DNA from 3 places in the Pseudomonas sp. HLS-6 genome. Region 3 is predicted to be linked to each of the others. Evidence: riboswitches for the same ligand, from Rfam matches in the RefSeq annotation. Region 3 holds a riboswitch; each other region holds the start of a gene.
What was found. A riboswitch is a leader RNA that binds a small molecule or an ion and turns the genes downstream of it on or off. The one in region 3 is predicted to bind cobalamin.
Positions count from the first base shown of each region.

Region 1: linked by a shared signal. The riboswitch ahead of CS390_RS14605 (TonB-dependent receptor) and the one ahead of cobO (cob(I)yrinic acid a,c-diamide adenosyltransferase) in region 3 are both predicted to bind cobalamin.
Region 2: linked by a shared signal. The riboswitch ahead of cobW (cobalamin biosynthesis protein CobW) and the one ahead of cobO (cob(I)yrinic acid a,c-diamide adenosyltransferase) in region 3 are both predicted to bind cobalamin.

Region 1 covers NZ_CP024478.1:3,144,189-3,153,739, reverse strand. Annotated here, with positions in the region: gene CS390_RS14610 (ABC transporter ATP-binding protein) at 1-251, opposite strand, end outside; partial or broken gene CS390_RS14605 (TonB-dependent receptor) at 272-2,463, opposite strand; cobalamin riboswitch at 2,522-2,724, opposite strand; gene CS390_RS14600 (amino acid permease) at 2,754-4,154, opposite strand; gene CS390_RS14595 (aspartate aminotransferase family protein) at 4,541-5,794, shown strand; gene CS390_RS14590 (CAP domain-containing protein) at 6,015-6,875, shown strand; gene CS390_RS14585 (CAP domain-containing protein) at 6,944-7,795, shown strand; gene CS390_RS14580 (DUF1289 domain-containing protein) at 7,895-8,077, opposite strand; gene CS390_RS14575 (hypothetical protein) at 8,081-8,437, opposite strand; gene CS390_RS14570 (MgtC/SapB family protein) at 8,688-9,551, opposite strand, start outside.
Region 2 covers NZ_CP024478.1:2,658,251-2,667,801, forward strand. Annotated here, with positions in the region: gene CS390_RS12580 (transporter substrate-binding domain-containing protein) at 1-2,018, opposite strand, end outside; gene CS390_RS12585 (response regulator transcription factor) at 2,015-2,623, opposite strand; gene CS390_RS12590 (DUF1272 domain-containing protein) at 2,878-3,132, opposite strand; gene cobM (precorrin-4 C(11)-methyltransferase) at 3,180-3,926, opposite strand; gene CS390_RS12600 (cobalamin biosynthesis protein) at 3,966-4,391, opposite strand; gene CS390_RS12605 (CbtA family protein) at 4,391-5,080, opposite strand; gene CS390_RS12610 (CbtB-domain containing protein) at 5,093-5,281, opposite strand; cobalamin riboswitch at 5,378-5,600, opposite strand; cobalamin riboswitch at 5,660-5,860, shown strand; gene cobW (cobalamin biosynthesis protein CobW) at 5,958-7,025, shown strand; gene cobN (cobaltochelatase subunit CobN) at 7,029-9,551, shown strand, end outside.
Region 3 covers NZ_CP024478.1:3,953,279-3,962,829, reverse strand. Annotated here, with positions in the region: gene CS390_RS18550 (AI-2E family transporter) at 1-129, shown strand, start outside; gene hda (DnaA regulatory inactivator Hda) at 286-990, shown strand; gene CS390_RS18540 (C40 family peptidase) at 1,105-1,740, shown strand; gene CS390_RS18535 (C40 family peptidase) at 1,873-2,409, shown strand; gene CS390_RS18530 (O-methyltransferase) at 2,428-3,075, shown strand; cobalamin riboswitch at 3,160-3,381, shown strand; gene cobO (cob(I)yrinic acid a,c-diamide adenosyltransferase) at 3,560-4,171, shown strand; gene CS390_RS18520 (cobyrinate a,c-diamide synthase) at 4,168-5,463, shown strand; gene bluB (5,6-dimethylbenzimidazole synthase) at 5,460-6,107, shown strand; gene cbiB (adenosylcobinamide-phosphate synthase CbiB) at 6,107-7,015, shown strand; gene cobD (threonine-phosphate decarboxylase CobD) at 7,008-8,000, shown strand; gene CS390_RS18500 (cobyric acid synthase) at 7,997-9,451, shown strand; gene cobU (bifunctional adenosylcobinamide kinase/adenosylcobinamide-phosphate guanylyltransferase) at 9,453-9,551, shown strand, end outside.

The sequences.
Region 1 (9,551 bases), 810 kb from region 3:
ATGCGTTGCGCGCTCCAGCGCGGGCGCTGCTGCCAGAGGTTAGTGCCGTCCAGGCTGACATGCCCGGCCAAGGGCAGGTTGAAGCGGTAGGCGCAGCGCAACAGGCTGGTCTTGCCACTGCCATTGGGGCCGATCAGACCGACGAACTCACTGGCCGCCACGTGCAGGTCGATACCGTGCAGCAACCAGTGCTGACGACGCTCGAGTGCTGCCGGCGTCCAGCGCAGTTGGTGGATATTCAATGCGGTCATGAGCGGCGGTTCCTTGTGCCTTAGAAACGGTAATCGAGGGTGGCGAAGTACGAGCGCGGCGCCCCCATCAGCCATTGCTCAGCGCTATGGGCCGTGACGGCATAGCGGCGGTCGAGCAGGTTATTCAGTTGCAGGCCCAAACGCACCTCCGGCAGCAGTTGCCAGCCGAGATTCCCATCGATCACGGTGTAGCCCGGTACCGTTGCGGTGTTGGCGGTATCGGCATAGCGCGCATCAACGTAACGCAAGCCCAGCCCGGCATCGAGGTTATTGCGCAAGGCCTTGCTGAGCCAGAGGTTGGCGGTGCGCCGTGGTACACCGATCGGGCGGTTGCCCGAGCGGGACACGATATTACCGGCCACCACCTCGTCGAAGTCATCATACGCGGCACGCACCAGCGAGGCGTTTGCCGAGACGTGCCACTGCTGCGCAAGGGCCAGTTCCAGGGTCGCCTCCAGGCCTTCGGAAGACTGCTGGCCGACTTGCTGGGTGAGTCGCGTGTGGCTGTCGGTGACCACTGGCAGCTTCTTTTTCACGATCTGATAAGCCGCCAGCGTCCATTCGCCACGGCCGTTCCAGAACTGCTGCTTGAGGCCGAGTTCGGTTTGCTTCGACTCGGTCAGGTCCATCTGCTGTGCAGCCGGGCTGAGGCTGATCAGGTCGCCAACCCCGTCTTCACTGGTGGAGTACTGGCCGTACAGCGACAACTGATCGGTGACTGCATACACCAGCCCGGCACGCCAGTTGCCGCCGTCGAGGCTGCGGTCGCTGCGCGTGCCGTCGACCCGGTTGTCTCGGTCGATATGGTTCTGGTCGCGGCGAATTCCGGTGACCAACGACCAGCGCTCTGACAATTGCGTGCGGTTTTCCGCGAACAGGGCAAAGGTCTGGGTGGTGCTGTGAGTTTGTGGGCGGGTGGGGTCCTGGCTGCTGAAGTATCCCGGGGCTGGTTGCCACGGGTCGATGTAGTCGCCGCCGTTGTCGGTGTACGGCGAATTGCTGTCGACGTCGAAACGAATCCGGTTGTATTCGGCACCGACCACGGTCTTGCTCGTCAGGCCTAATAACATATGGTCGAGGGAAAAGCTCTGGCGGTCGCCGATTTGCTCCTGGTCATGCTTGATGTGCAGGTAGCTCTGGCGCAGCAGTTGGTCGCGGCTGCTGTCCCAGCTGTAGTCCTCGGCATTGCGCCAGTGCCGGCGGCTCTTGATGTAATAGAGCTGGTTGCTGGCCGTCAGGCTCTCGTTGATCGACCAGTCGCTGTTCAGTCGCGTCCATTCATCGTGGTAACGCTGTACCGCGTCGTGGAGGTTGTAGTTCTTTTTGCGCAGGCTGTCGCGGTAGTGGCCGTCGATCAGCGGAGTACCGAAGTCGTTCATCGGCTCACTGTCGCCGCGCTCGTGGGCCAGGGTGAAGCTCAGGTCATCACTGGCATCCCAGCGCAATGCGGCACTGACGGCGAGGTTTTCCGAGTCGCCGCGATCAATCCAGCCGTTGCTCTGCTCACGGTTGAGGGTGAGCCGGTAGCTCAGCCGCTCGTTTAACGAACCACCGCTGTCCAGGCCCAATTGCTGGCGGTCATACGAGCCATAGCCCAGGCGCAGATGGTTACGGATCTCGCCGGTGAAGGGCTTCTTCGGGATCACATTGATCACGGCCCCGGTTGCCCCTTCGCCATACAGCACCGAGGCCGGGCCGCGAATGATGTCGATGCGTTCGACCATCCACGGGTCTACTGGGAAGCTCTGGGTGCCTGCACCGGTGTACAAGCGCGAGCCGTCGAACAGGGTCATCACCGAGCTGTGACCGCTGAAGCCTCGGGCAGAGAGGGCGGTGTTGCCGTTGCCCGGGGTGCCCACAGAGGTGATACCCGGCGAGCGACTGACCGCGTCCTGCACACTGCGGTTGTTGCGCCCGTCGATGGCCTCGGCAGCGAGGCTGCTGGTGCTGGCAGGCGTCTCCAGCGCACTGAGGTTCAGTCGGGAGCCGGTCGGCAGTGGCGTTGCCAGATTGATGGCTTCGCGTTGGCTATCACGATCGCCCGTGATGGCTGTCGAGGGCAGGGCGAGGATGCGCTCGGCATCATCGGTGGCCAGTGTCGGCAGTGAAAGCGAGAGGCAAGCAGAGGACACAAGGGTGTGAAACAGGTAATTGCGGGACATGTCGTTCCAGGCTGAAACAGGAATGAATGAATCCCGGGGGAATAACGCATAGAGGCATGACGAGCACGCAGGCGCCCGCCAACCGGCCTGCGCCCGCCCACCGCGGGGTTGCCAAACAAGGCTTCAGGCCGGTCTCCGGGCTTGCGAGGGTCATGAGGCCTTCACCTTCCCATGCCGTGGCACAGTGGTTTGTCGAAGGCCTCGCTCGCTTACCGTTGCGGGGGCAGCGCCGGACTGGTCAAAGAGACGCACCGGCTTCCCGTTTCACCCTGCGCACGGCGGCGCAGGACACCTGAAACTGGCGCGCATCTGAACATCGAACGCCAGCTCAGTCAATCACTTAGCCGCGTTGCGCGGCAGCAGTGGCAGGTGTTGTCGTGCTCGATTTGCGCACCAGGCTGATCATCAGGACGATGCCGGCGACCGCTGCGGTCATCAGGGTTTCATAGCGGTATGCGGCGCTGAACAACATGTAGCCGAGCACGCTGCAGATCAAGGCGATGACAAACCAGGTCAGCCATGGGAACAGCCACATCCGAAACACCGGGGTCTGGCCTTTCTGCTCCAGCTGCTTACGCATGCGCAGTTGTGACACCGCGATCACCAGGTACACCAGCAGGGCGATGGCGCCGGTGGTCGAGAGCAGGAAGCCAAAGACCTTGCCCGGCAACAGGTAGTTGATCAGGCAGCCGACGAAGCCTGCCAGGGTGGACATCAGCACGGCCACGGTCGGCACGCCGCTGCGCGAAATGTAGCGGGTTGCAGTCGGTGCTTCGCCGCGTGCGCCCAGCGAGTAAAGCATGCGCGATGCGGTGTACAGGCCCGAGTTCATGCAACTGGTCACGGCGACGAACACCACCAGGTCAACGATCAGTTTCGCGCCTGGCACATTGAGCACTTCCAGTGCGCGCTGGAACGAGCCGACTTGCAGCAGTCGTGGGTCGTTCCAGGCAACCAGCGAGACGATGAAGAAAATCGAGAAAATGTAGAAGATCGCAATGCGGTAGATCACCAGGTTGGTGGCGCGGCGGATCTTCTCTTTGGGGTTCTCGGTTTCGTCGGCGGCGATGGTTACGATCTCGGCGCCGAAGAACGAGAAGATGGTCACCAGAATGCCGCCCAGTACCGCACCAAAGCCATTCGGCATGAAGCCGCCATTGCTCAGCAGTTGGCCGACCCCCGAGACCTCAGCCAGCGGCCAGTAGCCCAGTACGGCCGCGCTGCATACGCCGATGAAGGCCAGGATGGCGATGATCTTGATCAGGGCGAACCAGTACTCGAAGGTGCCGAAATTGCGCACGCTGATCAGGTTGGTGGCCGACAGGGTGATCATGATCAGGAAAGTGAAGGCCCAGGACGGGATGGCGGGGTACCAGGCATGCAGGATGTCGGCACCGGCGATGGCTTCGACCGGGATGATCAACACCCAGAACCACCAGTACAGCCAGCCGATGGTGAAGCCGGCCCAAGGGCCGATGGCCTCGCCGGCGTAGGTGGAAAACGAACCGCTGTTCGGGTTTGCAACGGCCATTTCGCCGAGCATGCGCATGACCAACAGCACCAGCAAGCCGGTCAGTGCGTAGGAGATCAGGATGGCCGGGCCTGCGGTGGCGATGGCGTTGGAGGAGCCGATGAATAGACCCGCACCGATAATGCCTGCGATGGAGATCATCGAGACCTGGCGTGTGGTCAGGCCATGCTTGAGCGAGCGTTGCCCGCGGTTGTTATTGTTTGAACTCATGCATCAACCCTCGGTTCAGCAGCCCCCTGGCTCACAGGTCCGTTCGGGATGAGCCGGCGCTGAACAATCGTTAGTAAGGAAACCTTCCGTGTCGGTACTGCGTCCTGGTCCTGGTAATTGATCCAGATCAGTATTGGTCGACGAACGGGGCTTCAACAAACGAGCAATACTCAGAACATCATTCCTTGGAGGAATTCAAGGTGTGCCTGGGACGACCGTGCGAGGTCTTAAGGAAAACCTTCTTGCTAAGTGCTTTGTGACCGGTGACGCCAAATTCGATACTTTTAGGAATGACAGTAGAATTTTTATTCGCTTGTGCCAGGCCACCGTCACTCGCTTAGATAGCCGCCATACACGACCCTCAAGCCACGGGAGCGGCGCTTGTCATGCCTGCGCAAACCATCAGCAATTCCATCGCAATAGTTCACCCGATCGAACTCGATCATGGCTGCAATGCCGAGGTCTGGGATGTCGATGGCAAGCGTTACATCGACTTTGTCGGCGGTATCGGCGTGCTCAACCTGGGCCATTGCAACCCGGCGGTGGTGGCGGCGATTCAGGCGCAAGCAGCACGCTTGACCCACTCGGCGTTCAACGCTGTGCCGCACACGCCTTACCTTCAGTTGATGGAGCGGCTTGTGGCGTTCATCGGCCTGAGCTACCCAGCCAGTGGCATGCTCACCAACAGTGGTGCCGAAGCAGCCGAAAATGCCCTGAAAATTGCCCGGGGCGTTACCCGGCGCACTGCAGTGGTGGCGTTCGACGGCGGTTTTCATGGCCGCACCCTGGCCACCCTGAACCTCAATGGCAAGGTCGCCCCGTACAAACAAGGCATTGGTGTGTTGCCGGGGCCGGTCTATCACTTGCCATACCCTAGCCCGGACAACGACGTCAGTGTCGATCAGGCGCTGAAGGCCATGGAGCGCCTGTTCAGTGTCGAAATCGACGTCAACGAGGTGGCCTGTTTTATCCTGGAGCCGATTCAGGGCGAGGGTGGTTTCCTGGCGCTGGAGCCAGCGTTTGCCCGGCACCTGCGTCAGTTCTGCGATGAGCGCGGGATTCTGCTGATTGTCGATGAAATTCAGTCTGGCTTCGGTCGCACCGGGCAGCGTTTTGGCTTCGGTCGCCTGGGTATTGAGCCGGACCTGCTGCTGCTGGGCAAGAGTATTGCTGGCGGGGTTCCGCTGGGCGCGGTGGTGGGCCGTCGGCAATTGATGGACACGCTGCAGCGCGGCGCATTGGGCGGTACCTATTCAGGCAACCCAATAGCCTGTGCGGCGGCGTTGGCCAGCCTGGAGCAAATGAGCGACAGCAACCTCGCCACCTGGGGCGAGCGGCAAGAGAAGGCGATTGTCGAGCGTTATCAGCGCTGGAAAGCGTCCGGTTTGTCCGCTTACCTGGGGCGCTTGACCGGCACGGGCGCCATGCGCGGCATCGAGTTGGTAAACGCGGACGGCTCGCCAGCGCCTCAGGCGCTGGCCACGTTGCTGCAAACCACCCGTGAGGCGGGGCTGTTGATCATGCCGAGTGGCAAATACCGGCATATCGTGCGCCTGCTGGCGCCGCTCACCATTGAACCCGAGGTGTTCGAGGAAGGCCTGGATATTCTCGAACGCTGCCTGGCTGGACTCAGCGCCTGACATCATTGCCCGCCTTACTGCTCGCAGCGGCCCTCGGGCCGCTGTACCACGACGTCCTGAAGACGCTGACCCGGCTGGCGACCTTGCCACCTCGGTAAAAAATACCCTTCACCCCATGAACCTTGTGCAGCGGCTCCAGTCTTAGGCCCTGCCTTGGCATGTCTTGCCTTGGCTGCGTTACTGCCTTTTCTGTCGTCACCTCTTCAGAGCTGTCTGCCTCATGCGCCAAGCCGTCCACTGTTCCCGCGTTGTTTCGCTCTGCCTCGTCCCGCTGTTGCCGCTGCTTTCCAGCCCCGCCCATGCGCGCGGGGAACAGCAACTGGCGGAGGCGATCAACGACTACCGTGCTCATCCCCAGCGTTGCAGCAGAAGTGCGGGCCGCGCCTTGCCGCCACTGGCGCTGAAGTCGAGCCTGGCGTTGCCGATTCGCTATCGCGGTGAAATGCGCGAGGCGCTGAAGGATTCCGGCTATCGGGCCGTTGCAGTGCGGAGTATCCGCTTGGTGGGTGCCTACGACGCTGATGAGGCGTTCGACCAGCTAGCGCGTGATTACTGCGCAGCCTTGCTCGATAACCAGTACGCGGATATCGGCATCCGTCGTGACGACAGTGAGTGGCGAGTCGTGTTGGCGCGCCCCTTGCTCGAGGGGCATCTGGAGGATCGGCGAGCAGCGGGCGCTACCTTGCTGGCACAGGTCAATGCGGCGCGGGCAAAGCCGCGCCTCTGTGGTCGTAAACGGTTTGCCGCCGCCCGGCCGCTTACCTGGAGTAGCGCCCTGGGGGCCGCAGCGCAAGGGCATAGCCGGTCGATGGCCAGCGGCAACTACCTGGCCCATCGGGACCTTGATGGTGACATGCCTGCAGACCGGGCATGGGCGGCAGGCTACCGTGGCCGGCAGATTGGCGAGAACATCGCCGCCGGGCAAGGTTCAGCGAGCAAGGCCCTGGCGGGCTGGCTGGCCAGCCCTGGCCACTGCGCCAACCTGATGAGCCCGATGTTTACCCAGGTTGGCGCGGCCTATGCGACAAACTCGCGTAGCGATGCGGGGGTCTATTGGACGATGGTGTTCGGTGCGCCCTGAGTAAAGCCCTTGTGCCGCAGGGGGGGATTTCGCGCATTATTAGCACCATCAGCAAAAGGGAGAGTTACATGCGCGTCCTATCATCCGCTTTGCGTTTTGCCGCGTTGTCTGTGGGGGTGGTGTTAGCCGCCACGGCAGCCGCGACCGAGGAGACGCAACTGGTCCAGTCGATCAATGCCTACCGCAGCCAGGTGCAGCGTTGTGCGGGGCAGGCCTCGCAGGAGTTGCCGCCACTTGCAGCCGATCCGCGTCTGGTGCTGTCTGCCAGTAGTGTCGGTGACCTGCAGCAGGCACTGGCGCGAGCCTCGTACCCGATGGTCAATGTGCAGGCGATCAGCTTGTCCGGGCCGCGTGATGCGCAGGCGGCGATGAAGGCGGTGCAGGAGAGTTTCTGCCAGATTGTGCTCGACCCGCAGTTCGTCGATATCGGCGTCAGCCGCGAAGACCGTGCCTGGCGCATCGTGCTGGCCCGGCCGCTGCTGGCGGGGCGACTGGGCGACTGGCAAGCCGAGGGCCAGAAGCTCCTCGAACAGATCAACAGCGCACGTGCGCAGGCCCGCCAGTGCGGCACCCAGCCCTTTGGCGCGACAACACCGTTGGCCTGGAATGCGACACTGGCAACGGCGGCTGAAGGCCATACCCGATCCATGGCCAACAACAATTTCTTCGATCACAAGGACCGCGAGGGTCGTACACCGGGTGACCGGGCTGAACTGGCAGGTTACAGCGGCCAACTGATTGGCGAGAACATTGCCGCCGGGCAGGACACCGTACGCAAGGTGGTCGACGGCTGGCTGGCCAGTCCTGGCCATTGTGCCAACCTGATGAACCCGAGGTTCCGCGAACTGGGCGCAGCCTACGCAGTCGACCCCAAGAGTGACGCGGGGATCTACTGGACCGCGATGTTCGGTACGCCGTGAGCGCCTGTAATGGTATCGGCGCGGTGTCAGTACGTGCGCGGTGCCTGCATCGTTGGCAAGCCAACTCCCACAGGGAGCACGGCGCTTTCGGTATTTGGCTTAGGGGCGTTTCTTTTGCAGACTTTTCAGGCGCTGGGTTGCGCGCTGTGCGGCGGCCATCTTTTCCGGCCGCTTCATGCGCTTCCATTTCTTGATGTCTTCCTTGCTGCGACCACAGCTCAGGCACAGGTCGCCGCTGAGCTGGCAGACGGCGATACACGGGTTCTCGATATCCTTGGCCATGCTTCAACCCCGCGCCAAACGCTGTTGCCAGTTTCCCGCATGAGTGCGCTGGCATTGTTCTTCCGTGTCGTAGTGCACATGTCTCGACACGGGGTCGAGGGCAATCCCGGCTTCAGCCAGCGCCATTGCCGTCAGCTCAACCATGCGCGCGCCTTGCCCGCTGGCCAGGGCCTGTTGCTTGTTGGTCAGGGTATCGAAGACCCAGGTCACCCTCAGGCTGGAGGGGAACGCCCGGTAATCCACCGTGTGGGTTAGCCAGCAGAACCCGACGATTTCTGCCTTGGCCGTCTCGCAGGCCTCGGTCAGGGTTGCCACCAGGCGGCGCTCGATGTTCGCCTGATCGCGCTTGTTGAAAAACATGGGTTGATCCTTGCCTGTGTGTCGACGTGCAGTCTCTGGGGTGAAACGTTTTTTGCGCGAAGGGGTGACTTGTTCCGCTTGGCCGTCATCTCTGCTTGCATCATAAGCGATGTGCTGATGCCTCAAGCACAGAATGCTGAGTTGCTGATCGATATCGACTACTTCAGCAATCGCGCTGATTCGGGCTGCGGACCAGGCGTTTTACAGCGCGAAAGCCGCAGGCCGCAACCGTGTGGCTGTTCATGCGGCGCTACAGCAGGAGCAGCAAGCCCCCGGCTGACAGGCCTAGCAGGAAGCACAGGCTTTCCACGCCCGCTTTTCGGGAGGCCAGGGTGAAGGCATAGATCCCCTTGACCAGGTTGTTGCTGGCCGCTGCAACGATGATGGCGGAGGCTGCGACCGACAGCGGGGTGCTGCTCACGGCAGACTGCGTCATGCCGAGAATGAACGGGTCTACATCGGTGACGCCCATCACCGAGGCCAGTGAGTAGATGCCCACGGACCCCAAGTATTCGATTGCCAGGTGTGTTGCCACCAGCATGCCGACAAACAGAAATGCGAACAGTAGCGCGGCACTGATTTCCAGCGGGTTCTTGGGTTCAAGTGGCTTTATCGTCGTCGCCCCGGCGTATCCTTTTCGCGACCATAGCCAACCGATGAGTATCGCCATACTGCCCAGGACGATGAACGGAAGTGCCAGGCGGCTCATCAGGTCGCGGTTGAACAGGGCCAGGAGTGCCGCCAGGCGCAAGTACATGGCGCCCGATGCAATCAGGATGGCGCCAGAATAAAGGTGCGCCTGTTCTTCCTGCTGCGAGCGCCTGGCAAGCACCACCGTGGTCACAGTCGATGAATAGGCGCCCCCCACGAGTGCCGACATCAACACGCTGCTCTGGTTTTTTGTCACGCGCTGCAACACATAGCTGCCATACGACAATGCGCTCACAGCAACCACAACAAGCCAGGTGGTGAAGGGGTTGATCTGAAACGGGGTGAGTGGTGTGTTCGGCAACAGTGGCAGGATGACTGCGGACAGCAGGAGAAATTTTGCGAAGGTCAGGATGTCCGTGGTTTCAATGCGCTTAGCCAGGTTTTCCAGCTGTGTCTTCAGCTC
Region 2 (9,551 bases), 1.3 Mb from region 3:
GGGGTCAGGGTCATGTGCCCTGACTCGATCCGGGCGATGTCAAGAATATCGCCGATCAGTTCCAACAGACCATTGGCAGCATCAGAGGCAACCTTCAGTGAAGCGGGGTCTGCGCGATCTTGTTCGGCATCGATGACGGCCAGCTCCAACAGGCCGATGACTGCGTTCATCGGGGTTCGGATCTCATGGCTCATGGTTGCCAGGAAGGTACTTTTGGCCCTGTTGGCTGAATCGGCCTGTTCTTTGGCTTCACGTAACTCTTCAAGCAAGCGTTTGCTGAAACCCAACTGTTCCTGCAGCGCCTGTTCGGCCTCGGTACGTTGTCGAATCAGTTTGCGCAGGTAGTGGTTCCAGAAAAAAATGGCGCCAATGACCAGGCCGGCGCCGATCAGAATCTGCAGGATCAGTGCACGGTAGTTCTGCCAACGGTCGTTGCTGATCAGTGCATTGGTTCGCCAGCGGTTGGTCAACTGGACCATCTCGTCTGGGGGGATGCTCAGCAGCGCCTTGTTAAGAATCGAATGCAGAACCGTGGCATCGGGCGCGGTGGCGAAAGCAGCGGTAACCGGTGTATCACCCAGCGTTGCACAGATCCGTAGACTGTCCTTGAACAACCTGCGGGTGAAGTAGACGGCATTCAGGTGAGTGCTGATAGCGGCATCTGCCCGGCCTTGAGCGACGTACTCCATCAGCGCCATGGCATTGGGCGCCTCGACTAACTGAATATCCGGGTGCTGCTTCAACAACTGATCCTTGAACGCATAGTCGCGCACGACCGCCAGGCGTCGGCCCTTTAGCTGCTCAAGGCTCTGCGGTGCATCCTCGCGCAGGCTGGTGACAATCACTTGGGGATTGGCCAGGTAGGGGCGGGTAAAATTGAGCCGGGCTTGCCGGGACGGGCCATACATCAGCGCCCCTGCGATGTCAGCCTGGCCATGTTCAACCTGCTCGATGATTGCCGATACCGAGGGGGCCTCTACAAATTCGAACCTCAAGCCGGTGCGTAATGTGATCTGCTCCAGCAAGTCAACGGTGATACCGCGAAAGTGCTGGTTGTCATCCATGAACGTAAGCGGCGCGTAGGTGCTGTTCACTGCAACCCGTGCGATGGGGTGTTGTTCAATCCAGGCACGCTCAGTCGCATTCAGCGATGACGCTTCGCGGTTCAGCAGGATGCTCGCATTACCGCTGCTCCAGCGGCGCAGTACGTTCAGGCGGTCGCTGTCTGCGATATTACCCAGGGCCTGGTTGACCAGGCGTAGCAAGGTCTGATTGTCGCGTGACAGCGCGAAGGAAAAGCTGCTTCGATCATTTTTGACAAAATGCGAGATCCGCAAGCTGTCTTGAAAGTACCGGCCAATCAGATAGTCAGAACTGACAACATCACCGAAATAGGCCTCGGCCTGGCCCAAGGCCACGGCAGAAAGGGCGCTCAGGGTCGAGTTGTAGAGTTGCAAGTGTGCCGCAGGGTAAAGCTGGTGAACCTCGGCCTCCGGCAGGTAGTGGTCCACCATGGCCAATGTCACGTTTGCCAGTGGGTCCTCTGTACTGCGGGGTTTGCCCAGTGGGGTGACGATGATGGGCTGGTCATCGGCATACGGCTGGCTCAGGATCAGCGTAGTGTCTGCCGCCTCATAGCCGTTGGCGCTGCCCAGCAGGTCGATGCGGCCTGCATCCAGGGCGGCGATGGCCTCGTGACGGCTTGAGAAACGTTGCACTTCAATCGGAATTTTCAACTGCTCGCCGAGCAGGCCTGCGTAATCTGCAGTCAGGCCCTCATAGTCGGTCTGGCTGAGGTTGATGTCGAACGGAGGGTAGTCCGGCGCCGAGGTGCCCAATACCAGCGTGCGCTTGTCTTTCAACCACTGACGGTCATCCTCCGACAGCGACAAGGGTTTACTACTGCTCAAGGAGCGGGCGAGCAGCGTGCGCGGTTCGCCCTGACTGTCAGCGAAAGAGTGACTGGCTGTCAGCAATACCAGACAGCAGGCCAGAAAGGCCAGCCTTGGGCGCTTCATAGCATATTACGGTTGGCCAGATCGACCATTTCGACCAGCGAATTGACCTGTAGCTTCTCCATGATTCGGGTTTTGTAGGTACTGATGGTCTTTGGGCTGAGCTGAATGTCGTCAGCGATATCTTTGTTGGAGCGGCCTTTGGCGAGCAAGCGCAGCACGACCATTTCTTGAGCGGACAACTCTTCCAGGCGCTGCTTCTCAGTGGTCATCGGGCCGCGCAAGGACATGTCAGGGAAGTAAGAGTAACCGGACACAACCGCTTTCAAGGCCGCCATCAGGGAGTCGGCCGTCTCTTCCTTTTGAACAAAGGCGGAAGCACCTGCATCCAGGCACCTTCGGGCATACAGCTCTGCTGCCTGTCCGGTGTACACCACAATGCGCGGCGGCTGATCCGCTTTCAGCAGACGCTGGATCACACTCAGGCCATCACGGCGTGGCAGCCCAAGGTCAAGAATGACAACGTCGGGCTTGAGCTTTTCAACCAACTGAATAGATTCTGCGCCGTCGCCGCACTCGCCCAGGACCTGGTGCCGCTGCTGTTCCAGCAGCATCTTCAAGCCAATACGAATAGTGGGGTGATCGTCGACGATTAAGACCTTCGCCATGCGCAACTCCTTGTCGTGAATGTGGGCCTTTTCTTGATTTTCTCAGGAAGGCGCGCCAGGCCGTTGTCGGCAAGCAGCTTACGATACGCAGAATAATAGCCAATGAGTATGGAGAGTATAGGAGCGTAGAAAAATACAGGTTGTTTAAGTGAAAAATCCTACGATCAAAGTGAAGCATGCCTAACTGCTATTGGAAAAACCGGAATCGCGGCCTCATATGAAGACGCGCTTCGGTGTGTCCTGCAGTTGAGAGGCTACTTGCTCGAGCGGGTTGGACAGCCGTTTTCCTTGACGATACGTTGTGTCGAAGCAGGGTTGCGCAGTAATGCTGCACCGACACGTGGCGGGCGGGCCGTCAGTTGACCGCCGCAGTTTGGGCAGAGGCCCTTCAATTCATTGTTGTTGCAGTCTCGACAATAAGTGCATTCGAAGGAGCAGATAAACGCATCCTGGCTGTCGCCAGGCAGATCGGTACCACAGCATTCACAGTTGGGACGCAGTTCAAGCATGGTCGACTCCTTCATTCTCAGTGAGTGTGCTGTCGCACACAGGCCGTCTAAGGCCGGTAGAGGTGTGCGTGGCCGGCACGGTACAGCGCCGATTCGGCAAAGGCATCTGCTGCCAGTACCCGTCCTACCAGAATCAATGCAGTACGCCGGAAGCCCTTAGCCTGGACTTGCGTCAGGATATCGTCCAGCGTGCCTTTGACCCAGTCCTGGTCGGGCCATGTCGCACGGTGCACGACCGCGATTGGGCAGTCCCCGCCATAGTGGGGGCGCAATTCTTCGACAATCTTTGCCAGATGCTGCACCCCCAAGTGTATGGCAAGCGTAGCCTTGTGTGCGGCCAGGCTGGCCAGTTCCTCGCCAGCGGGCATAGGCGATTTGTCGGCATAGCGCGTGAGGATGACGCTCTGCGAAACCTCAGGCAGGGTCAGCTCGCAACCGAGCAAGGCGGCGCTGGCGGCAGCAGCGGTGACACCGGGAATGATCTCGAAGGGAATCGCCAGTTCGCGCAAATGGCGAATCTGCTCACCAATGGCCCCATACAGGCTCGGATCGCCACTGTGTACCCGGGCCACATCCTGGCCTTTGGCATGGGCTTCTCGCATGGCCTCGATAATTTGCGCCAGGTGAAGCTCAGCGCTGTTGATCACGGTTTCGGCACGGTGCCCTTCGAGCACGGCAGCGGGCACCAGAGAGCCAGCATAGATAATGACCGGGCAGCGATGAATCAGGCGCTGGCCCTTGACGGTAATCAGCTCCGGGTCGCCGGGGCCGGCACCGATGAAATAGACGGTCATGGGGTGAATCCTGAAGGTAAGGTCGATGCGAGGCGCAGATTATCCGTCAAAGGACGCGCCGCAGGCCAATGCCAGGGTGGCATTAAGGCTGGCATGACGTGGAACAAGGAGCTGTGCAGACATTGCGCCGTAGTGCTCGGCCAATGCAAGTGCAGCACTTTCAGCGACGCCGTAACAGCCGCTGTGGGCGAAGGCGGGGAGCGAACGGTGGGTCAGGCGTGATTCAAAGGTGGCCAACTGGGCAGCGCTGAAAAACAGCAGTGGAATGCCGAGTTGAGCGGCGAGGGCATGCAGGCCGGGCTCCTCGCTTTTCAGTTCGATACTGGCAAGGCCACGCAGGTTATCGTGGCTGAGGCCATGGGCCCGCAGGGTTTGATCCAGTAGATCGCTCAAGGCTGCCACCGAGCAGCCTCGGCGACAGCCCAACCCGGCGAATACTCGTAACGGATTGGGCTGTTCAGGCATTACGCCTGGCTCAGGCGACGGTAGAGCCAACTGCTGATCAAGCCCAATGCCAGCCAGAAGGCAGCGTTGGTCAGCAGTGAAGCGAGTTTGAATTCGGCCTCCAGTGCTTCCGGAGCCAAGGCCTCATGCACGTCTGGCTGCGGTGCACCGATTACATGAGGGATGACCAGCAGTGCGGCGCCCAGTAACTTGAGCAAACCGTTGTTGGCGAATGCAATAAGCCCCAAACCAATGGCGGTGGCCGCTGCAGTACCGATCCACCAGAATTGGCGTTGCGCCAGATCGGCCGCGGCCGTTCCTGGCAACTCCGCTGGCAAGCCCAGCGTGGGCGCCAGGCAGAACACCGCAAAGCCTGCCAGGCCCCACAGTGCGCCTGCGACCCAACCTCCAGGCGCACGCAAGGTATACAGCCCCGCCAGTACCAGGGCAAAACCGACGGCCACTACCAGGTTGCTACCGGTCGTGGACAGCAGCCGTTGCCAGCCGTCTTCGGGGGCCCAGGCTTGCGCATCGTGATGATGCTCGGCGGCACCCGCATCATGGCTATGGGTTTCGACTGCAGGCGCTGCACTCTCGTAGGTTTCCGCCTTGATAATCAGCGGGGTGACCCACAGGCTTTGCAGCAAGGTCAGCAGCAGGGCAGCGAGCAGGCCAGTGAAGCCAGCCGTGCGGGCAATGTGCTTGATCATGGCGCTGTCCCCTTAGTGGCAAGGAAACGCGGCGCTGTGACGGGTGTCATGGGCAGCGTTGTGAACCGCCTCGATGTGCGAAAAACCCGCGAAGTAAACCAGGCACAAGCCCAGCAGCGATGCGCCGATAGCGACGGCCAGGCGCTGGCTGCGAGTGGTGCTGATGGCGGCGGAGTGGCTGTGGGTGGTTGTGACAGGCATGGCGCTTTCCTCTGAGGGGTTATCAGCAGCAGGCATGCGCAAGAACCCCTTGGGCGGACTCACCCAGAGGTTGCAACAGCGCCCGCCCACCGCGGGTTTGTCAATTCTGTACTGGGCCGGTCTCCGGGCTTGCGAGGGCTGGCACAGTGCTCAGCCTGGAGCGTCACCTTCCCATGCCGCGTTGCTGGCACAGTGGTCTAGACGCTTTCCTCGCTTACCGTTGCGGGGGCAGCACCGGAATTGTCGCGCGTAACTCAGGCCGCGACGCACCGGTTTCCCGTTTCACCTCGTTAAAGGCACCCAAACGAAGGCGGTAGCAAATCATGGGCGCAGGTGCGCGTCAATCACAACGACGGTTGACCGACCCTGAACGACTGCGTAGCCTTGCCGTTTCGAGGTTCTCCGGTCAGCCCGGAGCTAAGACGGGAACGCGGTTGAAGCCGCGGCTGCCCCCGCAACTGTAAGCGTTGCAAAGCCTGGCATTGCCACTGCGTAGTTTTGCGGGAAGGCGCCGGTGCCGCTGGTATGTTCGCCAGCACGACGCAAGCCAGGAGACCTGCCTCGGACAGTTTCCGACATTCAACCGGGCGGGGTGATCCGGTAGCGAACGCGCACGGGCACATGACCCCCGTGGTTTTCGTCGTGCCCGCCCGCCATTGCTGCCAAGGGCAACGACATGAAAACACTGGCAAAACTCCCCGTTACCATCGTCACCGGCTTTCTCGGCTCGGGCAAAACCACGCTGTTGCGGCATATGCTCGACAATGCACAGGGTCGCCGTATTGCAGTCATCGTCAATGAGTTTGGCGAGCTGGGCATCGACGGTGAAATCCTCAAGCAATGCAGCATCGGCTGTACTGAAGAAGAGGCCAGCGGCCGGGTGTACGAGCTTGCCAATGGCTGCCTGTGCTGCACCGTGCAGGAAGAGTTCTTCCCGGTCATGCGCGAGCTGGTGGCGCGTCGTGGCGACCTGGACCATATCCTCATCGAAACCAGTGGCCTGGCCCTGCCAAAGCCTCTGGTACAGGCCTTCCAGTGGCCTGAAATCCGTAACGCCTGCACGGTCGATGCGGTCATTACCGTGGTCGACAGCTCGGCCGTGGCTGCCGGTACGTTTGCGGCGTATCCGGACCAGGTGGATGCCCAGCGTAAGCTCGACCCGAACCTGGACCACGAGTCCCCGCTGCATGAACTGTTTGCCGACCAACTGGCCAGTGCCGATCTGGTGGTACTGAACAAGGCCGACCTGATCGAGGCGCATGCCTTGGCAGCGGTACGCGCCGAAGTGGCCGAAGAGCTGCCACCCGCAGTCAAAGTTATCGAGGCCAGCAGTGGCCGTCTACCGCTAGAAGTCTTGCTCGGATTGGCAGCGGAATCGGAAGCGCACATTGACGGTCGTCGCACTCACCATGACAGCCATCATGACGGTGAAGACCATGATGATCATGACCACGACGCCTTCGACTCCATTTCGATTGAGTTGCCCGAATCCGACGAGAGCTTGCTGCTTGATGCCCTGACCCAACTGGTCGTACGTCATGGCATCCTCCGTGCCAAAGGCTTTGCAGCCATTCCGGGCAAGCCGATGCGCCTGCTGATCCAGGGTGTCGGTACGCGTTTCGACAAGCACTTCGATCGTGCCTGGCGCGCAGACGAGCCGCGCAGTACCCGTCTGGTACTGATCGGCCAGGCGCTGGATGGCGCGACACTGGAAGCTGAACTGCGTACAGCGCTGGGCGCCTGACCCATGCACCTGCTGCGGACCCAGCCCGGCGGCTTTGTGCCGGATGACAGTATTGCCGACTTGGGCCAGACCCCCGCCGAGCTGGTTATTCTCTGCAGCGGTGATTCACACCTGGCACTGCTGGCCGAAACGGCCCGGCAATTGCCGGAGGATTATCCCAGCCTGCGTCTGGCCAACCCGATGCAGGTGCAGAATCATGCGTCGGTAGACCTGTATGTTGACCAGGTGCTGCGTCATGCCAAGGTTATTTTGGTGTCGCTGCACGGCGGCATTGGGTATTGGCGTTATGGCGTCGAGCAGTTGGTGGCATTGGCTGCCCAAGGCGTGCAGTTGATCCTGGTGCCGGGCGACGACCGCCCTGATCCGGAGTTGAGCAGCCTTGGCAATGTGCCGGCGGTAGACGCGGAGCGGCTCTGGCACTTTCTGCGGCAGGGCGGCAAGGCCAACGCGCTGAACCTCTTCAAATGCATGGCCAATCAATGGCTCGGACGTGACTACAGCTGGGATGTGCCCCAGCAACTGCCGCGCACGGTGGTGTATCACCCGGAGCGCGAGGCGGCGGTACTGGACGACTGGTTCGCTGACTGGGTAGCCAGTCAGCCTGTGGTTCCTGTCCTGTTCTACCGCTCGCACCTGCAAGCGGCCAATACAGCCTTTATTGATGTGTTCTGCGAGCGCATCCGCGCCGCAGGGCTCAACCCGCTGCCCATCGCGGTGGCTAGCCTCAAGGAAGCCGAGTGCCTGGCCCAAGTGGAAGCCTGGCTGGATCAGGTCGAGGCCGCGCTGGTCATCAATACAACCGGGTTTGCCCAGTCCAGCCCGCAGAAGCCTCACCTTCGGCCATTTCGCCGCAATATCCCGGTGCTGCAGGCCATTTGCGCCCAAGACAACGAACCCGGTTGGCAGGCCAGCGAGCAGGGCTTGGGCGCACGTGATCTGGCGATGCACATTGCCTTGCCGGAGCTCGATGGGCGCATCATCACCCGCCCGATCAGTTTCAAGGACCTGGCGTGGCGCAGTGAGCGCAGCCAGTCGGATGTTGTCTGTTACCGTGCACAGCCGGAGCGTATGGACTTCGTTGCAGAGCTCGCACGCCGCTGGTGTGAACTGGCGCAACTGCCCAATGCCCAGAAGCGTGTAGCCCTGGTGCTTGCCAACTACCCGACCCGTGACGGGCGAATTGGCAACGGGGTAGGGCTGGACACTCCGGCTGCAGCGCTGAACATTCTACGGGCACTTCAGGGGCAGGGTTATCCGGTTGGCGCCTTGCCGGACACCGGCACGGCATTGATCCAAGCCCTGCTCGGCGGTGTCAGTAACGACCTGGAAAGCCTCGATCAGCGCCCTTGTGCACAAAGCATGGCGCTGGAGGACTACCGCGCCGCATTCGCCGCGCTACCGGCGGCCAACCAGGCTGCCGTGCGGGAGCGTTGGGGTGAACCTGAGCAGGACCCGATGTTCCGCAGTGGGCGGATGATGATCGCCGGCCTGCGTTTTGGTCTGACCTTCGTCGGTATTCAGCCTGCGCGTGGTTACCAGCTGGACGCCAGTGCGGTTTACCACGACCCCGATCTGGTACCGCCCCATGGCTATCTGGCCTTCTACTTCTGGTTGCGTCATGGCTTTGCCGCCGATGCACTGATTCATGTCGGCAAGCACGGCAATCTGGAGTGGTTGCCAGGCAAGGGGGTCGGTCTTTCAGCGCAGTGCTGGCCTGATGCACTGCTGGGGCCGTTGCCAAACATCTATCCGTTCATCGTCAATGACCCGGGTGAAGGCGCCCAGGCCAAGCGCCGGACTCAGGCGGTAATCATCGATCACCTGATGCCGCCCTTGACCCGTGCCGAAACCTACGGCCCGTTGCGTGACCTGGAATTGCTCGCCGACGAGTATTACGAAGCTCAACTGCTCGACCCACGCCGAGCCACTGAGTTGCAGCGCGATATCCTCGCGCTGGTCCGTGACAACCATATCGATCGCGAACTGCAGTTGGAAAACAGCCTGGATGACGCCGCTGTCTGGTTGCCAAGGCTGGACACCTACCTGTGCGACCTCAAGGAGTCGCAGATTCGTGACGGCCTGCATGTGTTCGGAGAATCGCCCCAGGGCCGCCTGCGCCTGGACACCTTGCAGGCATTGCTGCGGGTAGAGCGGGGCGATGGCCGTGGTCAGCATGCCAGCTTGCCAAGGGCGCTGGCCAAGGCATTTGCCCTTGGCGTCGATCCGCTGGATTGCGATTTGGGGGGCGCCTGGCAAGGCCCGTGTCCGCACCGGCTGAACGAGGTAAGTGCCGACCCTTGGCGTACGGCGGGTGACACCCGTGAGCGACTGGAACTGTACGCACTGCGCTTGATCGAGCAGGCCTTGGACGGCGTCGTGAACTTGCCGGAAGACCCCTCCTGGAACGATGTCCGGGCGATTCTCGAGGCGCTGGTACAAACCGTCGCACCGCAGCTGGATGCCTGTGGGCCGGCAGAAATGCAGGGCCTGCTCGATGCACTCGATGGGCGATTCGTGCCGGCCGGC
Region 3 (9,551 bases):
TTGTTCGGCTTTACCGGTGTGTTGCTGGCCTTGCCTGTTGCGGCGGTGATCATGGTTTTGGTGCGGCATGTCCATGACCTTTATAAAGAATCCGATATTTATGCGGGCCAGATCGATCCTGATCTTTAGGCTGATATCAGAAGGCTTGCACTCGCGCCAGGCATCTAATGCAAGCCTTTGATTTTGCTTATGGTCTTCTGCGATTGTGCGAGTGACCTCACGGGTATAAACTTTGCAGACTTTTCAAGAAAGGCCCTTTGCGGCTTCCCAAGCCGCCCAGCCAGCATGAAACCGATCCAGTTGCCCCTGGGTGTGCGTCTACGTGATGACGCCACCTTCATCAACTACTATCCGGGTGCCAACGCCGCAGCATTGGGCTACGTCGAGCGACTCTGCGAAGCCGACGCCGGCTGGACCGAAAGCCTTATCTATCTGTGGGGCAAACAGGGCGTGGGTCGCACTCACCTGTTGCAAGCGGCCTGCCTGCGTTTTGAGCAGATGGGCGAGCCGGCGGTCTATCTGCCGCTGGCGCAGTTGCTCGACCGTGGCATAGAACTGCTGGATAACCTCGAACAGTACGAGCTGGTCTGCCTCGACGACTTGCAGGCCATTGCCGGCAAGCCAGAGTGGGAAGAGGCGATGTTTCACCTGTTCAACCGCCTGCGTGACAGCGGTCGACGGTTGTTGATTGCTGCGTCCAGTTCGCCTCGCGAGCTGCCGATCAAGCTGGCTGACCTCAAGTCGCGCCTGACCATGGCGCTGATCTTCCAGATGCGTGCATTGTCCGATGAAGACAAGCTGCGCGCCCTGCAACTGCGTGCTTCGCGCCGTGGCCTGCACCTGACCGATGAGGTTGGGCACTTCATTCTTACCCGTGGCACCCGCAGCATGAGTGCGCTGTTCGATCTGCTCGAACGCCTCGATCAGGCGTCGCTGCAAGCGCAGCGCAAGCTTACGATCCCCTTTTTAAAGGAAACCCTGGGCTGGTAGCGGCGATCTAGAGCCTCGGCACATAAAAGTCACATTTTTTTCGATTGAATTTGCAAATCGACTCGATAGAGGGCATAGTTTCCCCCTCATTGAACTCTAGACACGGTCGTGCCCATGCTAAATCGCTTCGCACCCCTCGTGCCCCTCGCACTTGTAACCCTGCTTTTTGGCTGCGCGGCGCATAGCCCTGTATCGCAGCAGCAGGAGCAGCAAGCCATCGCTGCTCATCACGGTTCGGTCAAATCCTCTGGCACCTCTTCGGTGTTTGACGAAGAACTGGCTACTGAAGAAGAGCTGAGCGAGTTCGGCAGCAGCAAGCCTTACCAGCTGCCTGCGCTGGCCGATAACATTCTTGAGCGCGGTATGTCCCTGATCGGTACCCGTTACCGTTTCGGCGGTACTTCCGAGGCCTCGGGCTTCGATTGCAGCGGTTTCATCGGTTATCTGTTTCGTGAAGAAGCTGGCATGAAGCTGCCTCGCTCTACCCGCGAGATGATCAACGTCAAGGCACCACAGGTTGCGCGTAACAACCTCAAGCCTGGCGATTTGCTGTTCTTCAGCACCAATGGTCGCGGCCGTGTCAGCCACGCCGGTATCTACCTGGGCGACGATCAGTTCATTCACTCCAGCAGCCGTCGTAGCGGTGGTGTGCGAATCGACAGCCTTGGCGATCGCTACTGGAGCAAAACCTTCATCGAAGCCAAGCGCGCGCTGGCAATGGCGGGTCCGACCACCATTTCGCGTAACTGAGCCTCGATCAGGTTTGACACGGCGACGTAGCCCTCGGGTGCGTCGCCGTACTTGTTTTTAGAAAGCGTCTAATCTTCACTACCACTATTTTCTGGCCAAGTGCCAGCCGGCTTCAGACAGGATGCTCTGACTATGTCGATGATGGCGCGTTTCGCTGTACTTGCCCTGGCAGCCCTGCTGGGCGCCTGCTCAACCCAGGCTCCGGCCCCGCGAGTGGTCGAGCCTGCGGTCATGGCACCGCAAGTCTATTTCTCCCCGGTTGCCGAAGATGTACTGTTCCGCGCCTTGGGCCTGGTGGGTACGCCGTATCGTTGGGGTGGCAACACGCCGGACTCCGGATTCGATTGCAGCGGCCTGATCGGCTATGTTTATCGTGATGCCGCAGGTATTTCCCTGCCGCGTTCTACCCGCGAGATGATCGGCATTCGTGCGCCGAACATCGAGCGTAATGCGCTGCAGTCTGGCGATCTGGTGTTTTTTGCCACCAATGGTGGCTCCGAGGTCAGCCATGCCGGTATCTATGTGGGCGAAGGGCGTTTTGTCCATGCGCCTCGTACCGGTGGTACGGTGCGACTGGACTACCTCGCGAACAGCTATTGGCAAAAGGCTTACCTGAACGCCAAGCGTGTGCTGCAGCCGCCGCAGCCGAACCTGGCACGCAACCCCTGATCTGAATCGAGGTGGGCGATGACCGGTCAGACGCTCTACCTCGACGATGCCCTCTATCACTACCTGCAAGGTGTTTCACTGCGTGAGACGCCGCTGTTGGCGCGTCTGCGTGCTGAAACCCAGGCGTTGCCAGAGGCGCGCTGGCAGGTTGCGCCCGAACAGGGGCAGTTACTCGCCTTGCTGATACGGTTGATCGGTGCCCGTCGAGTCATCGAGGTGGGTACCTTCACTGGCTACAGCGCCCTGTGCATGGCGCAAGCCATGGATGGGGGGCATCTGCTGTGTTGCGACCTGCCAGGCGATTACAACGCCACGGCACAGCGCTACTGGCAAGAGGCCGGTGTTGCCGAGTGTATCGAGTTGCGCCTGGGGCCGGCGCTGCAAACCCTGGCAACACTCGATGCAGAATCCTTCGACTTGATCTTCATTGATGCCGATAAGGCCAATTACCCGCGTTACCTGGAGGAAGCCTTGCGCGTGCTGCGTCCGGGTGGCCTGGTGGTGTTCGACAACACCCTGTGGAGTGGGCGCGTGCTTCAGGTCGTACCGGACAGTGAAGACACCCGTGCAATCCAGGCGCTGAACGCGGCATTGAAGGACGACCTGCGGGTGGATTTGTCGTTGCTGCCGCTGGGGGATGGGCTGACCTTATGCCGCAAGCGCTGAACGTGTCTGTGGCGCCTCGCGCATGGCACGGCGTCAGCAGGTGTTCTGACAGCTTTAATTGACGCTCCCGGCCCAACCCTCTAACCTTCGCGACTTGTTTCAGGTGCTCTGCAGCCGTGGCAGTTGGCAGGGTGAAACAGGGAAGCCGGTGGGCGCTTGCAGCGCGATTCCGGCGCTGCCCCCGCAACGGTAGGTGAGTCAAGGTTACGCAGGGCCACGGGGTCTACGACCCGGGAAGGCGCGTCGCCAGGGTGTGCATGACCCCGCTCACAAGCCCGGAGACCGGCCTGTTACAGCCAACGGCATCACGGAGGGTGATGCGCGGTACGCCGGCCTCTGGCCGCAGCCCTGCGCGTTTTTCGTGTGCTTTGTCCATTCATCTGTCGCGCCGCCCAGTGGCCTTTCCAAACCCCAGCCCGTGCCGGTCGTCGTTGCTGACGATGGCCTGTGGTGCCCGGCCGACAGTTGCCTGCGGAGACTAGCGATGACTGAATCCACCGAGCGTGACGAACGCCACTTGGCGCGCATGCTGCGTAAAAAAGCGGTGATCGACGAGCGTATTGCCAATTCCCCGAACGAGTGCGGCTTGCTGCTGGTATTGAGCGGCAATGGCAAGGGCAAGAGCAGTTCGGCGTTCGGCATGCTTGCCCGCGCCATGGGCCACGGCATGCAGTGCGGCGTGGTGCAGTTCATCAAGGGCCGCAATAGCACCGGAGAAGAACTGTTCTTCCGGCGTTTTCCCGAGCAGGTGCGTTATCACGTGATGGGCGAGGGGTTTACCTGGGAAACCCAGGACCGGCAGCGTGACATTGCCGCGGCTGAAGCCGCCTGGGTGGTGACGCGCGAGTTGCTACAGGATCCGACCATCAGCCTGGTGGTGCTCGATGAACTGAACATCGCACTCAAACATGGCTACCTCGACCTGGAACAGGTGCTCACCGACCTGCAGGCCCGGCCACCGATGCAGCATGTGATCGTTACCGGTCGCGGTGCCAAGCCGGAGCTGATCGAACTGGCCGATACCGTCACTGAGATGGGCATGATCAAGCATGCGTTTCAGGCCGGTATTCGTGCCCAGAAAGGCGTCGAACTATGAGTGAAACCCGGCATTGCCCGGCAGTATTGATTGCGGCGCCGGCGTCCGGTCAGGGCAAGACCACGGTCACTGCGGCGCTGGCGCGGCTGCACCGCAACCAGGGTCGCAAGGTGCGGGTGTTCAAATGTGGCCCGGACTTTCTCGATCCGATGATCCTTGAGCGTGCAAGCGGCGCCCCGGTCTACCAGCTGGACCTGTGGATGATTGGCGCCGAGCAGAGCCGACGCTTGCTGTGGGAAGCAGCGGCTGAAGCCGATGTGATTCTTATCGAGGGCGTCATGGGCCTGTTTGACGGTACGCCATCCAGTGCCGATCTGGCTCGGCACTTTGGTGTGCCGGTGCTGGCGGTGATCGACGGTACAGCCATGGCGCAAACCTTCGGTGCGCTGGCGTTGGGCCTGGCACGCTATCAGCCAGACCTGCCATTTGCTGGCGTACTGGCCAACCGCGTCGGTTCATTGCGCCACGCACAACTGCTGGAGGGTAGCCTCACCGAGGGGCTGCGCTGGTATGGCGGCCTGTCACGGGAAACCGCCATCGAGTTGCCAAGCCGTCACCTGGGGCTGGTTCAGGCCAGTGAACTGAACGACCTCGACCTTCGCCTTGATGCGGCCGCCGCGGCGCTGGGGGGAAGTTGCGAATCGGCGTTGCCACCAAGCGTGGCATTTTCAGCCCCCCAACCGCACACGGTTGAGCCTTTGTTGGCCGGTGTCCGCATCGCAGTGGCCCGTGATGAGGCGTTTGCCTTTACCTATGGCGCCAACCTCGATGTGCTCCGCGACATGGGCGCGCAACTGAGCTTTTTCTCGCCGCTGCATGACGAACAGTTACCGGAGGCCGACAGCCTCTATTTGCCGGGCGGCTACCCTGAACTGCACCATCAGGCCCTGGCGGCCAACAGACCCATGCTGACGGCCATTCGTACCCATCATCAATTGGGCAAGCCGCTGTTGGCCGAGTGCGGTGGCATGCTCTACCTGCTGGATGCCCTCACTGATGTGGCGGGTGAGCGTGCCGAGTTGCTCGGCCTGTTGCCCGGTGAGGCCGTGATGCAAAAGCGCTTGGCGGCGCTGGCGTTGCAAGCGGTGGCATTGCCGGAAGGCACCTTGCGCGGGCACACCTACCACCATTCGTTGACCCAGACCGAGTTGACCCCGATTGCTCGCGGGCAGAGCCCCAATGGTGGGCGTGGAGCCGAAGCGGTCTATCGCTGTGGGCGGCTGACCGCCTCCTATGTGCATTTCTATTTTCCTTCCAACCCCCACGCGTCGGCGGCGCTACTGGCACCATGAGCGAACACGATTTCAGCGCGGACGAACGGGCAGCGGTGTACCGCGTGATTGCCGAGCGCCGTGACATGCGTCACTTCATCGGCGGCAAGGTGGCACCTGAGCTTCTGGCGCGCCTGCTTCAGGCTGCGCACCAGGCCCCCAGCGTTGGCTTGATGCAACCCTGGCGCTTTATCCGTATTACTGACCGCAGCTTGCGTCAGCGTATCCAGGTGGTCGTGGAGCAGGAGCGGGTGCGCACGGCCGAAGCGCTTGGCGAGCGTGCCGACGACTTCATGAAACTCAAGGTCGAAGGCATCAGCGACTGTGCCGAGGTGTTGGTGGCGGCATTGATGGATAAGCGCGAGGGGCATATTTTCGGTCGCCGTACGCTGCCGGAAATGGACCTGGCGTCACTCTCCTGCGCTATCCAGAACCTCTGGTTGGCGGCGCGGGCCGAAGGGCTGGGGATGGGCTGGGTATCGTTGTTCGAGCCACAGGCACTGGCGGATTTGCTGGGCATGCCCGAAGGGGCCAAGCCGTTGGCCGTGCTCTGCCTGGGGCCGGTGGCGGCATTTTATCCTGCGCCAATGCTTGAACTGGAAGGCTGGACCAAGGCGCGTCCGCTCGATGACATGCTGTATGAAAACCATTGGGGAGAGCGTTGATGAGTGTGGCTTTGCTGAGCGTGGCCGGTGTGGCGCTGGATGCGCTGCTGGGTGAGCCAAAGCGCCGCCATCCGCTGGTCGCTTTCGGGCGCTTCGCCTCGCGCCTGGAACAGCGTTTCAATGCGGGTGGGCGTGGCTGGCGCAGCCATGGTGTCACGGCCTGGTTTCTTGCTGTGGTACCACTGACCCTGGCGGCTACGCTGTTGTCCTGGTTGCCCTACATCGGATGGGGGGTGGAGATCCTCGCCCTCTATTGTGCCTTGGGGCTGCGCAGTCTCGGCGAGCATGTCATGCCCGTGGCCGATGCCTTGCGCCAAGGCAACCTTGACGAGGCACGGCGTCGGGTCGGTTTTCTGGTCAGTCGCGAGACCCGTGAACTGGACGAGACGGCCGTCGCCCGGGCGGCTACCGAGTCGGTGTTGGAAAATGGCAGCGATGCCGTGTTTGCCGCCTTGTTCTGGTTTGTCGTCGCCGGTGCGCCGGGAGTGGTGCTCTATCGGCTGAGCAACACCCTGGATGCCATGTGGGGCTATCGCAACGAGCGTTTTGAGCGCTTCGGTTGGGCGGCGGCGCGCATTGACGATGTACTCAATTATATTCCTGCTCGGTTGGTGGCCCTGACCTATGCCGTGCTGGGCAAGACTCGCCTGGCCTTGCGCTGCTGGCGTCGCCAGGCGCCGCAATGGGACAGCCCGAACGCCGGGCCGGTGATGGCATCCGGGGCCGGCGCGCTGGGTGTCGAGTTGGGTGGCGCGGCGGTCTACCATGGCGAACTGCATGAGCGAGCTCAGTTGGGCGAGGGCCCTGCAGCCGATGCCGACGCTATCGAGCGTGGCTGGCAACTGGTGTGCCGTGGTGTCTGGTTGTGGTTGCTGGTGTTGTGCCTGGGAGCAGAATTCTATGCTTGAACACGGAGGGCGCCTGCAGCGGGCGATCCAGCAGTACGGTATTGCTCAGGAGTGCTGGCTTGACCTGTCCAGTGGCATCGCGCCCTGGCCATTCAGTGTCCCGCCGATTCCGTTGCGGGCCTGGGCACGGCTGCCGGAGACCGACGATGGCCTGGAGCAGGCTGCCGCCGAATACTATGGCGTCAAGCGCCTGCTGCCGGTCGCGGGTTCCCAGGCGGCTATTCAGGCGCTGCCGCGCCTGCGGCGTACTGGCAAGGTCGGCGTGCTGTCGCCGTGTTACGCCGAACATGCCGAGGGCTGGCGGCGTGCCGGGCACCGGGTGCGTGAGCTGGACGAGACGCAGATCGAACACTACCTCGACAGCCTTGATGTACTGGTGGTGGTCAACCCCAACAACCCGACCGGGCGCGTCGTGTCGCCAGAGCAGCTGCTGAACTGGCATGCGCGCCTGGCCCAGCATGGTGGCTGGTTGCTGGTTGACGAGGCGTTTATGGACAACACCCCCGCGCAGAGCATTGCGGCTTACGCGGATCGCCCCGGCCTGATTGTGTTGCGTTCGTTCGGCAAGTTCTTCGGGCTTGCCGGGGTGCGTTTGGGGTTTGTCGTGGCCGAGCGGCAAATGCTGCAACTGCTGGCTGAGCAGCTCGGGCCGTGGGCGGTCAGTGGGCCAACCCGTGTGCTGGGGCAGGCCTGCCTGCAGGACCGGGCTGCTCATCAAGTGCAGATCAAGCGTTGTGCCGATGCGAGCCGGCGCCTGGCCCTTTTGCTGGAGGCGGTCGGCTTGCCGCCCAGTGGTGGTTGTGACCTGTTCCAGTACCTGGTGACTGAGCGGGCGGCCCACATCCATGAGTTCATGGCACGACGCGGTATTTTGCTGCGCTTGTTCGAGCAACCGGCCAGCTTGCGGTTTGGTTTGCCCGATACGGAAGACGATTGGCAGCGCTTGAGCCTCGCGTTGAATGACTACTGCAAGGAGCAGCCATGACGACCCTGATGGTGCAAGGCACCACCTCGGATGCTGGCAAGAGCACCCTGGTGACCGCGTTATGCCGCTGGCTGGTACGCCAGGGGGTTGGCGTCGTACCGTTCAAGCCGCAGAACATGGCGCTCAACAGCGCGGTAACCGCCGACGGTGGCGAGATTGGTCGAGCCCAGGCTGTACAGGCCCAGGCTGCAGGCCTGGCGCCGCACACCGACATGAACCCGGTGCTGCTCAAACCGAACAGTGATACCGGTGCCCAGGTCATCGTCCATGGGCGTGCTGTCACCAACATGAACGCCGTGGCGTATCACGACTACAAGGCCATCGCCATGCAGGCGGTGTTGGCATCGCATCGGCGGCTCAGCGAGACGTATCCCGTGGTGATGGTCGAGGGGGCGGGCTCGCCGGCGGAAATCAACCTGCGTGCCGGCGATATTGCCAATATGGGCTTTGCCGAGGCGGTGGATTGCCCGGTGATCCTGATCGCCGACATCAACCGGGGTGGGGTATTTGCGCACCTGGTCGGCACCCTGGAACTGCTGTCGCCAACGGAGCAGGCGCGAGTCAAAGGCTTTGTGATCAACCGTTTTCGTGGTGACATCGCCCTGCTTCAGCCTGGCCTCGATTGGCTGGAAGCGCGCACCGGCAAGCCGGTGTTGGGTGTGTTGCCCTATGTGATGGACCTGCACCTGGAGGCCGAGGACGGTCTCGATCAGCGTCAGGGCGACAAGGTCGCGCAGGTACTCAAGGTGATTGTCCCGGTGTTGCCGCGTATCAGTAACCACACCGATTTCGACCCGTTGCGCCTGCACCCGCAGGTAGACCTGCAGTTCATCGGCCCCGGCCAGGCGATTCCGCCTGCCGACCTGATTATCCTGCCGGGCTCCAAGAGCGTGCGCGGCGACCTGGCGCAATTGCGTGAGCGTGGCTGGGAAGCGGCTATCGCGCGTCATTTGCGCTACGGCGGGAAAGTATTGGGCATCTGTGGCGGCTTGCAGATGCTCGGTCAGCGGGTGGACGACCCGCTGGGCCTGGAAGGTACCGCCGGTTCCAGCCTGGGCCTGGGCTTGCTGGACTTTGTCACCGAACTGGAAGCTGAGAAGCAGTTGCGCAATGTCGCCGGTCAGTTGTCCCTGGAAGCCGCGGCGATCAGCGGCTACGAAATCCATGCCGGGGTCAGCCGTGGCCCGGCACTGGAGCAGCCCGCCGTGTACTTGAGCGATGGTCGCCATGATGGTGCGATCAGTGCCGACGGGCAGATCCTCTGTACCTACCTGCACGGCTTGTTCGAGTCGCCCGCTTCCTGCAGCGCACTGTTGCGCTGGGCAGGCTTGGACGACGTTGAACAGGTCGACTATCACGCCCTGCGTGAACTGGACATCGAGCGCCTGGCCGACCTGGTCGACAGGCATCTGGATACCTCTCGGTTACGACAATTGTGTGGGCTTGACTGACATGCTCAACCTGATCCTCGGTGGTGCCCGCTCTGGCAAGAGCCGCCTGGCTGAACAACGGGCGCAGCACAGCTCCTTGCCGGTGACCTACATTGCCACC